2 regions of the Marinomonas sp. CT5 genome follow, and region 1 is predicted to be linked to the other one. Evidence: predicted binding sites of a transcription regulator. Region 1 holds the regulator's gene; the other holds the start of a gene.
What was found. The regulator sigma-54, encoded in region 1, starts transcription at its own class of promoters, with help from an activator protein. The targets are predictions, from matches to a motif close to TGGCACNNNNNTTGCTNT.
Positions count from the first base shown of each region.

Region 2: C0J08_RS21890 (amino acid ABC transporter substrate-binding protein) is a predicted target of sigma-54. The motif match lies at 4,895-4,912, and genes of this name have one in related genera.

Region 1 covers NZ_CP025572.1:2,554,450-2,560,610, forward strand. The annotation lists gene lptC (LPS export ABC transporter periplasmic protein LptC) at 1-481, shown strand, start outside; gene lptA (lipopolysaccharide transport periplasmic protein LptA) at 465-986, shown strand; gene lptB (LPS export ABC transporter ATP-binding protein) at 987-1,712, shown strand; gene C0J08_RS12010 (RNA polymerase factor sigma-54) at 1,788-3,266, shown strand; gene ptsN (PTS IIA-like nitrogen regulatory protein PtsN) at 3,284-3,733, shown strand; gene C0J08_RS12020 (HPr family phosphocarrier protein) at 3,743-4,012, shown strand; gene mgtE (magnesium transporter) at 4,021-5,373, shown strand; gene yjgA (ribosome biogenesis factor YjgA) at 5,380-5,916, shown strand; gene C0J08_RS12035 (carbon-nitrogen hydrolase family protein) at 5,965-6,161, opposite strand, start outside.
Region 2 covers NZ_CP025572.1:4,602,526-4,608,686, forward strand. The annotation lists gene C0J08_RS21865 (NAD-dependent epimerase/dehydratase family protein) at 1-7, opposite strand, end outside; gene C0J08_RS21870 (hydrogen peroxide-inducible genes activator) at 123-1,028, shown strand; gene recG (ATP-dependent DNA helicase RecG) at 1,037-3,118, shown strand; gene C0J08_RS21880 (helix-hairpin-helix domain-containing protein) at 3,235-3,909, shown strand; gene lrp (leucine-responsive transcriptional regulator Lrp) at 3,977-4,453, opposite strand; gene C0J08_RS21890 (amino acid ABC transporter substrate-binding protein) at 5,000-6,121, shown strand.

The sequences.
Region 1 (6,161 bases):
AACAATAAACCTTGTTCAAACGGACTCTCTCAACAGTTCTCCAGACTATTTCATTACTAATGTAAAAGTAAAAGAGTTCGATAAAAATGGACAACTAATCGAAACACTAGATGCCAGAAAAACGCTACACTACATTCAAAAATCAACAACAATACTGGAAAGCCCGAATGTTAAGCGCCAGTCGAAAGCAGGTTATTGGAGTGCAGAAGCAGATAAAGGGCTTATTGAAGATGGAAGTAATGATATCCTATTAACAGGACATGCCAAGGCAACGAAAAATTACCTTCAAACTGAAGACATTAAACTTAATGCTGCTAGCATCCACTATTTAGACAAAGATCAGTCATTAACTAGCTATGGAAACCCTATCCTTATTTCAACACAGGGCGAAACATCGGCTAACACGATTAAAACTTTTATAAACTCAGAAGAAGTCCTAATGACAGGGTCGGTACGAGGAAAATATGAAACAATTCATTAACTTAAGTGTATTAATTACCTCAGTTTTATTTGCCCAATACACTTATGCATTACCTGATGACATCAACAAACCACTTGAAGTACAAGCAGACGAAGCCATGTTTGACCAAAACTCCGGTGAGGCGATATACAAAGGCAATGTTTTTGTTAAACAAGGGTCAATTGAAATTCATGCCGACTATTTAAAAATCACAACAGACACTCAAACTAAAAAGTTCAGCAGTATCAAAGCAACAGGTAAACCAGCAAAATTCAGTCAACAAATTGACTGGAGTGGCAACTTTGTCATCAGTAAAGGAGATAGCATCAACTATTCTACGACCGAATCTAAGCTAGAAATTTTTGGCAACGGCAACCTTACTAGAATGCAGAATTCAATTTCTGCCGATTATATTCTTTATATGATTCAAGACGGCACCTTTACCGCAGAGAAAAAAGATTCTGGTCGAGTAAAAATGACACTCCAGCCACAAACGTCTAACTCAGCACCTGAGGCCAAGAAATAAATGGCAACACTCGAAGCAAAACACTTAGCCAAAAGCTACAAGAAGCGCCAAGTCGTAAAAGACGTATCCATTGCTGTAGAGTCAGGGCAAGCTGTTGGCCTACTGGGGCCCAATGGAGCAGGCAAAACCACTTGCTTTTATATGATCGTAGGCATGGTAACCAACGACGCTGGCGGTATATTTATTGATGGACTAGATGTAACTAATGATGCCATGCACACAAGAGCTCAAAAGGGAATTGGGTATTTACCTCAAGAAGCCTCTATTTTTAGGAAAATGTCCGTCGAAGATAATATTTTAGCGATTTTAGAGACTCGCAAAAAGCTGTCAAAAGCACAGAAACTAGAGAGATTAGAAGAGCTTTTAGAAGAGTTCCATATAACTCATATTCGAACTAACTTAGGTATGGCATTATCTGGTGGCGAAAGACGTCGGGTTGAAATTGCTCGCGCTGTAGCCATGAACCCAAAGTTCATCCTTCTAGATGAACCTTTTGCTGGTGTTGACCCTATTTCAGTGGGTGATATCAAGCTAATCATAAAGCATCTGCAAGAAAGTGGTATCGGTGTCCTTATCACCGATCACAATGTAAGAGAAACATTAGACATCTGCGACAAAGCCTACATTGTAGGTAATGGGTACATCATTGCATCAGGCGACGCCAACACCGTCATCAACAATGAGCAGGTAAAAAAGGTCTATTTAGGTGACGACTTCCGTTTGTAACCCCTTATCATTGCAGTAGAAAGGGAGTAGTATGCATAACTCATTCCAATTCATTCAAATAGAAAGAGTTGCTCTATGAAGCAGTCTTTACAATTAAAGCTCGGCCAACAGCTGACTATGACGCCGCAGTTGCAACAGGCTATCCGCTTGCTGCAACTTTCAACGTTGGATTTAAAACAAGAAATCCATGAATTTCTTGAATCAAACCCTCTTTTAGAGCTCGATGAAGATGAACAACTTCATGTCGACGTCACACCCAGCATTGAATCTAAAAGCGCCGCAGCGGATAACAATACTTCAGCCGACAACAGCGAAGAACCACGCATTGAATCTGAGTGGACTGAAAGTATCCCTGAAGAATTATCCATTGATAGTCATTGGGACGATACTTACCAAAGCTCTGCCGCTGTTAGTGACCATAATAGTTTTGAGGGTGAAAGCGACTTTGAAAGCCGTAATGCACCAGCAGAAAGCATACAAGACCACTTAATCTGGCAACTAAATCTGACACACATTTCGGATCGAGATATAGAAATCGCTTACGCCATTATCGAATGTGTTCAGCCCGATGGTTATTTAAGCATTTCGCCCGAAGATATTTGTGAGTCTCTTAGCACCGAACTTGAAGACTTAGACCTAGAAGAAGTGATCGCCGTCCAACATAGACTGCAGCGTTTTGATCCTGTTGGTGTTTGCTCAATTGACTTACGCGATTGCTTGCTTGTGCAACTCGAAGCATTCCAAAACCACCCTTTATATAAAAGCACTTACAACCTGATTGATCATTATTTACCTCTTTTAGGTAATCGTGATTTTGCTCAATTAACGCGCAAAACAAAACTAAAAGACGAAGCGTTAAAAGAAGTTATTAATTTAATACAGCAACTTAACCCGCGCCCAGGTTCAGTTATTGATGCCGATGATACAGACTATGTTATTCCTGATGTCTCTGTGAAAAAGCGTAATGATGTATGGCAAGTTGAACTCAATAATGATGCCCTTCCTCCGATAAAAATCAATGAAACCTATTCGGCTATGGCAAGTTCCACCACATCGTCAGAAGATGCAACATACATCAAGACCTCTCTTCAAGAGGCGAAATGGTTTATGAAGAGCCTACAGAGTCGTAACGAAACATTGCTCAAAGTAGCCAGTTGTATTGTAAGTCGTCAAATCGATTTTTTTGAATTAGGTGAAGAAGCTATGAAACCCATGGTACTTCATGATGTTGCGGAAGAAGTGGGCATGCATGAATCGACCATATCAAGGGTTACAACACAGAAATACATGCATACCCCAAAAGGTATTTTTGAACTGAAGTACTTTTTCTCCAGTCACGTCAACACGGCTTCAGGTGGAGAATGCTCTTCTACCGCTATACGAGCTATGATTAAAAAACTTGTTGCTGATGAGCCAGCTAAAAAGCCATTAAGTGATAATAAGCTAGCCGCCATCCTTGCAGATCAAGGCATACAGGTCGCTAGACGCACAGTTGCAAAATATCGAGAGGCGATGAACATCCCTCCTTCCAATGAACGAAAACGACTGATCTAAACGGAAAGCATTTTATCATGTCCTTGAAATCATTACTAAAAGCTGAACTCGTACTTGCAAAGCAAGACATTATTAGCAAAAAACGTGTTTTAGAAAATATCGCTGATGTTGCATCAAATCGCCTACACTGCAATAACGAAGACGTTTATGATGCCCTTCTGGGGAGGGAAAAGCTTGGCAGTACGGGAATAGGCAATGGCATAGCCATCCCCCATTGCCGCCTTGAAACAGCAAACCACACAGCCATTGTTGTTATGTCTTTACAAACCCCCATTGACTTTGATTCGATTGATAAAAGAGCAGTTGATCTCATATTCGCACTTATCGTTCCACCCAACGAATGTGACCAACATCTTTCAACGTTAGCGAAAATAGCAGAACTTGCTCAATCCGCTGAATCGTTGGACAAGTTACGTACAGCACAAACTAATGAAGAGTTATTAAGTATTTTTGAATCCCTTATATAGGAAAATAGCATGCAGGAAGAGTCCGTAATTATTATCAACAAACTTGGCCTTCATGCTCGTGCAGCTGGCAAACTCATTGAAACAACATCTCGTTTTTCTTGTGATATTACGATTGAAAAAGAAGGACGAAATGTTGATGGCAAAAGCATTATGGCAATGATGATGCTGGCCGCCGGTAAAGGCACTGAAATTCACATAAAAACTAATGGAGATGACGAAAAAGAAGCGATTGAAGCCATCATTGAGCTTATTAACAATCGTTTCGGCGAAGATGAGTAATACACCTCATGTCAGAGCAAAACACACTTAATCATCTCCAAACTGTCACCGAATCGTTAGAATCCGGTGCGACGATGCAAATCCGTTATTTACTTAACGGCGCTTTGCCTGCTCAAGATGTTGCTCGACTACTCGAATCCTCCCCACCAAAAGAACGTAAACTCCTATGGGAATTAATCGAGGACAAAAACGAAGGTGAAGTCCTACAATATCTAAGCGAAGATATTGGTATTCAATTCATGAAAGACATGGATACAGAGCGTCTTATCGCCGTATCCGAACATTTTGAGAGCGATGACTTAGCCGACTTACTTCAACACTTACCAGAAAAAGTCGTTAAAGAAGTCCTTGCCTCAATGACCGCACAAGATAGAACGCGGGTCGAGGCACTATTAAGCTATTCAGAAGATTCTGCTGGCGGCTTAATGAATACGGACACCATCACCATTCGTCCAAATATCTCTGTCGACATTGTGTTTCGCTATTTACGCCGCCACAGTTCTTTACCCGACATGACTGACAATCTTTTAGTTGTTAGTCGATCCGATCGGCTTCTTGGCACCCTCCCCCTAACCAAATTATTAGTTTCAGACCCTAATGCCACCGTCCGAGACATTATGGAAACGGAATACACGGTGATAGAAGCCGAAACTAAAGCCAATGATGTCGCTCAGCTTTTTGAAAAAATGGACCTAGTGTCTGCCCCTGTTATTGATAGCCTAACCAAAAAACTTCTCGGCCGTATTACCATCGATGACGTGGTAGACGTTATCCGCGATGAAGCGGAGCACTCCATGCTAAGCATGGCGGGTCTCGACGATGACGAAGATACCTTCGCTCCCATCATGAAAACCACCAAGCGGCGTGCAGTATGGCTTGGTATAAACCTAATCACCGCTTTCACAGCCTCTTATGTAATAGGTTTATTCCAAGACACATTAGACCAAGTTGTCGCTCTAGCGATCCTTATGCCCATTGTCGCCAGTATGGGCGGCATTGCAGGCTCACAGGTACTCACCCTAGTTATTCGTGGTATCGCGCTCAATCAAATCGGCTCCACCAACACCGGTTGGCTGCTCAATAGAGAACTGATTGTTGGCCTCCTCAATGGCCTTTTATGGGCGACGGTTATTGCCGTCCTCACCGCACTTTGGTTTGACAACATCAAGATTGCCTATATCATTGCGGGCGCCATCATAATAAATCTGCTATTTGCAGCAACCACTGGTACACTTCTGCCGATTTTACTGAAAAAACTTGGCATCGACCCAGCGCTTGCTGGCAGCGTAATTTTGACTACCGTGACCGATGTCGTTGGTTTTTTATCCTTCCTCGGTCTCGCCACTATCTTTCTAATATAGGTTCCCATGACAGACTTTGATCAATTTGAAAACGAAGAAGACATCCCTAAGAGCAAAACCCAGATCAAGCGTGAAATGGAAGCCTTGCAAGATCTTGGAAAAAAACTGCTAGGTCTAAGCAAAAACCAGCTTAAAAAAGTAGAAATGTCAGACACTTTGCGCGAAGCATTTGCCGAAGCAGATCGCATTAAAAAGCACGAAGCTATGAGAAGACACCTACAATACATTGGCAAGATCATGCGTACTGAAGACCATGAAGCCATTGCACAGCGTGTCGCTCTATTTGACACCACATCTGCAGCATACAATAAGCTTTTTCATCAATTAGAAATTAAGCGAGATGCGCTAATTGGTGAGAACAGCAAAGAAGAATTGTCTCGATATTTAGACGAAAATCCTGAAATCGAAGATATTCAGCTGTTAAGACAATTAATACGTCAGTCCCAAAAAGAAGTTTCCCAGGGAGGAAATACAACAAACCGTAAAAAGCTGTTTCGCTTTTTACGTGAAGCAGAAGAAAAACGCCTTGGCCTAACAGAATAATTTTAAGCCTGTGCTCCACTGACTTGCTCTTAGAGCACAGGCTTCTTATTACATTCGCCTATGAGTTAAACAAGGCATTTTCTGCCGGCAGTCCGCAAGCATCTGCTTGGTAATTGTAAATACAAAATAGCCCGGTTCTTCTAGCAAGCCTACTAGCTCACGACCAAAAGGTGAGTACAAGACACTGTGGCCAAAAGTTTGCCTAGTTTCGTTATGCCAACCACATTGATCCACACCTAGCACAT
Region 2 (6,161 bases), 2.0 Mb from region 1:
TTGCCATTTACCTTCTCCTGACAGCCTAAGACACATTACGTCACTAAAGAACGAGTATACTTTATCAAATTATGTATTATCATAGTTATTAACAATGAATCAGCCGAACTAAAAGGTGTGTTATGACATTAACGGAATTGAAATACATTGTAATGCTCGCCGAAGAGAAACATTTTGGCCGCGCCGCCGATCGCTGTTATGTATCGCAACCGACTCTCAGTGTCGCAGTAAAAAAACTCGAAGAAGAGCTAGGAGCAGCCATTTTTGAGCGCAGCAAAAGTTCCGTTTATATCACTCCTCTGGGCGAACAGATCATCACGCAGGCCAAGCGTGTTCTAGATCAAGCCAATATGATTAAAGAGCTGGCCACCTCGGGTAAAAATCAATTAAAAGGACCTCTCAAAGTAGGGGCAATTTATACGATCGCCCCCTATTTGTTCCCCTTTATGATTCCAGCCCTACACAGTGCAACATCAGGCATGCCACTGATCATTGAAGAAGATCTCACTGAGAATTTACGACCTAAACTGCGTAATGGCGAACTTGATGCCATCATTGTCGCACTGCCTTTTCGTGAACCTGATGTGGTGACTCAGCCGATTTACGAAGAAGAATTTGTCGTGCTGATGCCAAAGGATCACCCTTGGACAAAACGGGAGCACATCAATACGGACCAACTGTCTACCGATAACCTCTTGCTGCTGGGTAAAGGCCATTGCTTTAGTGAGCAAGTATTAGAAGCTTGCCCGCTGGTCGCTGAAAGTGAGTACGGTGAAGGTCGTACCATTGTTAATGGCAGCTCGTTAGAAACCATTCGCTACATGGTTGCTTCTGGTTTAGGGGTAACAGTGCTACCAAAATCCGCGGTCACCAATATCAATCACGATCTATTAGAAATACGCCCTTTCGCTGACCCAGCTCCTAAGCGAACCGTTGCACTCGCATGGCGCGCCAGTTTTCCAAGACCAAAAGCCATTGAAGCGGTCAGTCAGTCTATTCGTGATGCTTGTAAAAACCTGAATTTATAGAGAGCCGCATGATCGACGGATTAGACACTCAGGATGTTCGTGAGCTAAAAGGCGTAGGCGATGCAATGGCTGAGAAATTGGCCAAGCTTCACCTAAACACGGTACAAGACCTGCTGTTTCATTTGCCTATTCGTTATCAAGACAGAACTCGCGTTGTTCCTATTGGCATGCTGCGCTTTGGTGACGAAGCCGTTATTGAAGGGCAAGTCACTGGTGCTGAGATCAAGATGGGCAAACGTCGCAGCTTGCTGTGTCGCATCAAAGATCACACTGGCACCCTATGTTTGCGCTTCTTTCACTTTTCTGCGGCGCAAAAGAAACAATTAGAATCCGGTAAGCGTGTGCGTTGCTTTGGTGAAATCCGTCGCGGCAGCACGGGGTTTGAAATCTATCACCCCGAATACAAGATAATCGGTGACGATGAAACTCAAGAAGAAACCGCTCAGCTGACGCCAATTTATCCGCTCACAGACGGTTTAACACAAACCAAGATTCGCCAGCTTTGTGAGCAAGCCCTAGAGCGCTTAACCCCATACAATTTGCAAGAATGGCTACCGGATGAGATTCGCACCCAATTCAGCTTGCCCCCCCTGAGCGACGCGATTCATTTTCTGCATCACCCATCCCGAGAAGCTAACCTTGAGTTACTCCGATCTGGCAGCCACCCAGCGCAATACCGCTTGTCTTTTGAAGAGTTGATGGCGCATCAGCTTTCTCTTATTGGCAAACGCATCAAAGCCAAGCAAGACGCCGCCATAAAAGTCAATTCGGCAGGCGAGTTGAGCCAGCGCCTTTTGCAGCAGCTGCCGTTTTCACCAACCAAGGCACAAAACCGCGTGTTTCAGGAAATTCTCAATGACCTTGCTACCGGTCATCCGATGCTGCGCTTAGTACAAGGTGACGTGGGATCAGGGAAAACCTTAGTCGCGGCCTTAGCGGCGGCTTCCGTCGTTCAAGCAGGCTACCAAGTGGCGGTGATGGCCCCCACTGAAATTCTAGCCGAGCAACACTATATTAATTTCACCCAATGGTTTGAGCCGCTTGGTTTGAAGGTGGCTTGGATGATCGGCAAGCTCAAAGGTAAAACCCGCGAAAAAGAGCTAGAAGATATCGCTTCCGGTGCAGCGCAGATTGTCGTCGGTACTCACGCGCTGTTTCAAGACAGTGTTGAATTTGACCGATTAGCGCTCGCCATTATCGATGAGCAGCATCGCTTTGGCGTTCATCAGCGCATGGCGTTACGGGAAAAAGGCATGAAGCATGGTTTCCAGCCTCATCAACTGATTATGACTGCGACCCCTATTCCTCGCACATTAGCCATGTCGGCCTACGCCGATTTAGATTGTTCCATCATTGACGAGCTTCCACCCGGCCGAACACCAGTAAACACCATAGTGGTATCGGATCAGCGCCGCCAAGAAGTGATTGATCGAGTAAAGAGCGCCTGCGAAGAAGGCAAACAAGCTTATTGGGTTTGTACCTTGATTGAAGAGTCCGAGGCTTTGCAATGCCAAGCCGCAGAAGACACAGCGCTCTTGCTGCAAGAGCAATTAGGTAGCCTGTCCATTGGCTTGGTACATGGCCGACTCAAAGCCCAAGAAAAAGCCGACATTATGGCCCGATTTAAAGCGGGAGAGATTCAGTTGCTTGTCGCGACGACCGTTATTGAAGTCGGCGTGGATGTGCCCAACTCAAGCTTAATGGTCATCGAAAACCCTGAACGACTTGGTCTTGCACAACTTCATCAGCTGCGTGGTCGTGTTGGTCGAGGGCAAACCGCCAGTCACTGTGTGCTGCTTTATAAATCACCGCTAGGACAACAAGGCAAAGAACGACTGTCTACCATGCGAGAAACCAGTGATGGTTTTAAAATCGCAGAGAAAGATCTTGAATTACGAGGCCCTGGTGAATTGCTTGGCACCAGGCAAACAGGCCTTTGGGAATTTAAAGTGGCGGATTTACAACGGGATAAGAACTTGCTGGATGATGTTCAAAAAGCGGCGGCTATGCTTCACAGACACTACCCGGAACGCGTCTCACCACTTTTAACTAGATGGTTACCTAATCACGATCAATACTTAAACGTCTAACCTCATCATAACTAGCAACTTTCATCGAATACCACAGCATTTACTTGCAAGTGTGCAAAATTCAATCAAAAGCCTCATAATGATTTCTTAAGTCGATTCGTTAATAAGGAATAGATATGAATGCTTCCAATCAAGCTGATCTAACAATACATGGCTGCGGCTACCGAATCGAAAATGACAGAATCATTATTTCTGTTCAATACATTGCGAACAATAGAGTCGAAGGAAACCTCAGCGGTACCCTAAAACTGCAATTCTGTGCTTACCAACAAAGTGACGAAGACTCAGATAATATCGAGCTCGCCGCCACAACTATTGGAGAACTAAAAGGCCAGCATTATCTGAGCGATTGCCGCTACGACTTGGTTTATCAACAACCACCTACAGGAACGTGGCGGTTAGCGATACAATTAAGCGAATGGAACGGCATCAATTACACATTACGTGATTCGGCCTATTTCGATATTCCTTTAAACATACACCCCATTTCAACCCCTTCTGCACCTCCAACAAATACAATAAAGGGAAATGTTTTACAGCCAGTTGCTCCTCTAACCGTCCAGATCGGCAAAAAGGCCAAAAAAAGTGCGACCAATTATATCGATGAAGATGGCTATCTCACCATCAATAAAGCAAAAGTAAAGAGGCTTCTAAACGTGAAAGGTGTACCGAGAAAGGTACTTGAAAAGTTGATATCTGAGCGACCATTTCAATCAAATAAAGCCGTTCTTAATATCAAAGGAATGGGACCTATTATGTTAGGAAAAGTACTCGCCGAATTAAAATACTAATTCGGCGTTGTTATTGCTTGGAATACTTTTAAAAACAATAGGGAGCCCGATTGTCGCTCAAACGTCCCTAAGGAATATTCACTACCGTCGTGTTTTTTACCTCTTCCATCGCCACATAAGTACGAGACTCACGAACATGCGGCAAGGTCAACAAGGTTTCACCCAATAACAAACGATAAGAGTCCATATTAGATACTCGTGCTTTTAAAAGGTATTCAAAATCACCAGCGATCAAATGACACTCTAAAATTTCAGGAATTTCGGTAACGGCTGACTTAAATTCGTTAAAACCTTCTGGAGACGTCGTCTTCAAACGAATTTCGACAAAAACAAGTAATCCTGCATCCACTTTTTTCGGGTTCACTAGCGCACAATAGCCCGTAATATAGCCATTACGCTCCAAGCGTCGTACCCGTTCTAAACAAGGCGTGGCACTTAATCCAACACGACTCGCCAACTCCACGTTAGATAAACGACCGTTTATCTGTAATTCACGAAGAATCTTCTTATCTAGACGATCAAGCGGTTTTGCTGAGTTATCCATCTGATGTGGATCTCCTTACATGACTTTAACAGAAGCTTAAGTCTACCATGCAGTTTATAAATTATGGAAAGCGCTTTATTCACTATATTATGTACGGACATTCAGTCTAAATACAACAAACCGCAATAGAGCACCAAAATGATGCATAATTTTCATCTTGTACAAAATTAGTCTATGCTTGCCCAGTATTTATCTTATGATTTTTTCCTCGTATGCCACAAATCTCTTGTCCTATCTGGCCTCCATCGAAAAAGAAAAACGACAGAACAATATGAATAACGTCTTTTTCCTCTTCTAAAAAGTGCAAAAATTAAGTATTAAGCACACATCTACTGACATTTTATCCTTGACTACGCCTCAAAAGAGTAATTCTATAGGGGCATGTGATGATCTTTTAGAGGAATCGTCTACATAGACCCGACAACAAGAATAATTAAGTGTTGGCATTAAATTTGCTTAAAAATAAAGATACAGATTTTAAAATCTGAAAACAAAAAAACAAAGCAAGATAACAACATACATAAAACGCCTGGGAGGCTCAATATAATGAAATCAAACGCTAGTAAACTACTGCCTACTGCAGTAATCGCTGCAGCTATCGGTGCAGCGGTAACCGCTATTGTGATGTCGCCAAGTGAACAGGTTGCGGAAAAAACAACTGCTTCAACTGCAGAAAAAACAGCAAATGTTACCGCTCCTGTAAATAATTCTTCCACAACCCTAGAAAATGTTAAATCTAAAGGCTTCATTCAATGTGGTGTCAGTACTGGTGTTCCTGGATTTTCAAATGCCGATGATAAAGGTAACTGGTCAGGCATAGATGTTGACGCTTGTCGCGCGGTTGCTTCTGCTATTTTTGGCGACCCTCAAAAAGTAAAATTCACTCCCCTTTCTGCTAAAGAGCGCTTCACGGCATTACAATCCGGTGAGATTGATATTCTAGCTCGCAACACCACATGGACTTACACTCGTGATGCATCTTTGGGTTTAGACTTCACAGCAGTTAACTTCTATGACGGTCAAGGTTTCATGGTTCGTAAAAGTCTAGGCGTTAAATCTGCATTAGACCTTGCTGGTACAACCGTTTGTACAGAACAAGGCACTACAACTGAGTTGAACATGGCAGATTTCTTCCGTAAAAATAACATGACATATGTACCAGTTGTCGTACAAAAAGCAGATGAAGCACTAGCCGCTTATGATTCTGGCCGTTGTGATGTATACACAACTGATAAGTCTGGTCTCGCGGCTCACCGTACTAAACTAGCCGATCCATCTGCTCACGTTATTCTTCCAGAAACCATTTCTAAAGAACCTCTAGGCCCAGTAGTGCGCCACGGCGACAACCAATGGAAAGACATCGTAACTTGGTCAATGTTCGTTCAAGTAAACGCTGAAGAAATGGGTATCACTTCTAAAAACGTTGCTAAGACTAAAAGCGAAACAAATGATCCAGCTATCAAGCGTTTATTAGGTGTTGATAGTGACTTGGGGGCTCAACTTAGTCTTCCTGCCGACTGGGCTTACAACATCATTGCTAACGTAGGTAACTACGGTGAAGTGTTTGAGCGCAACGTTGGACCATCTACTCCTGTAGATTTACCACGTGGTCTTAATGCTCTATGGACTGAAGCTGGCGGTATCATGTACGCGCCACCAGTTCGTTAATACCTAAAGCACATTATTTTCTGCTTGGGTATTTACCCAG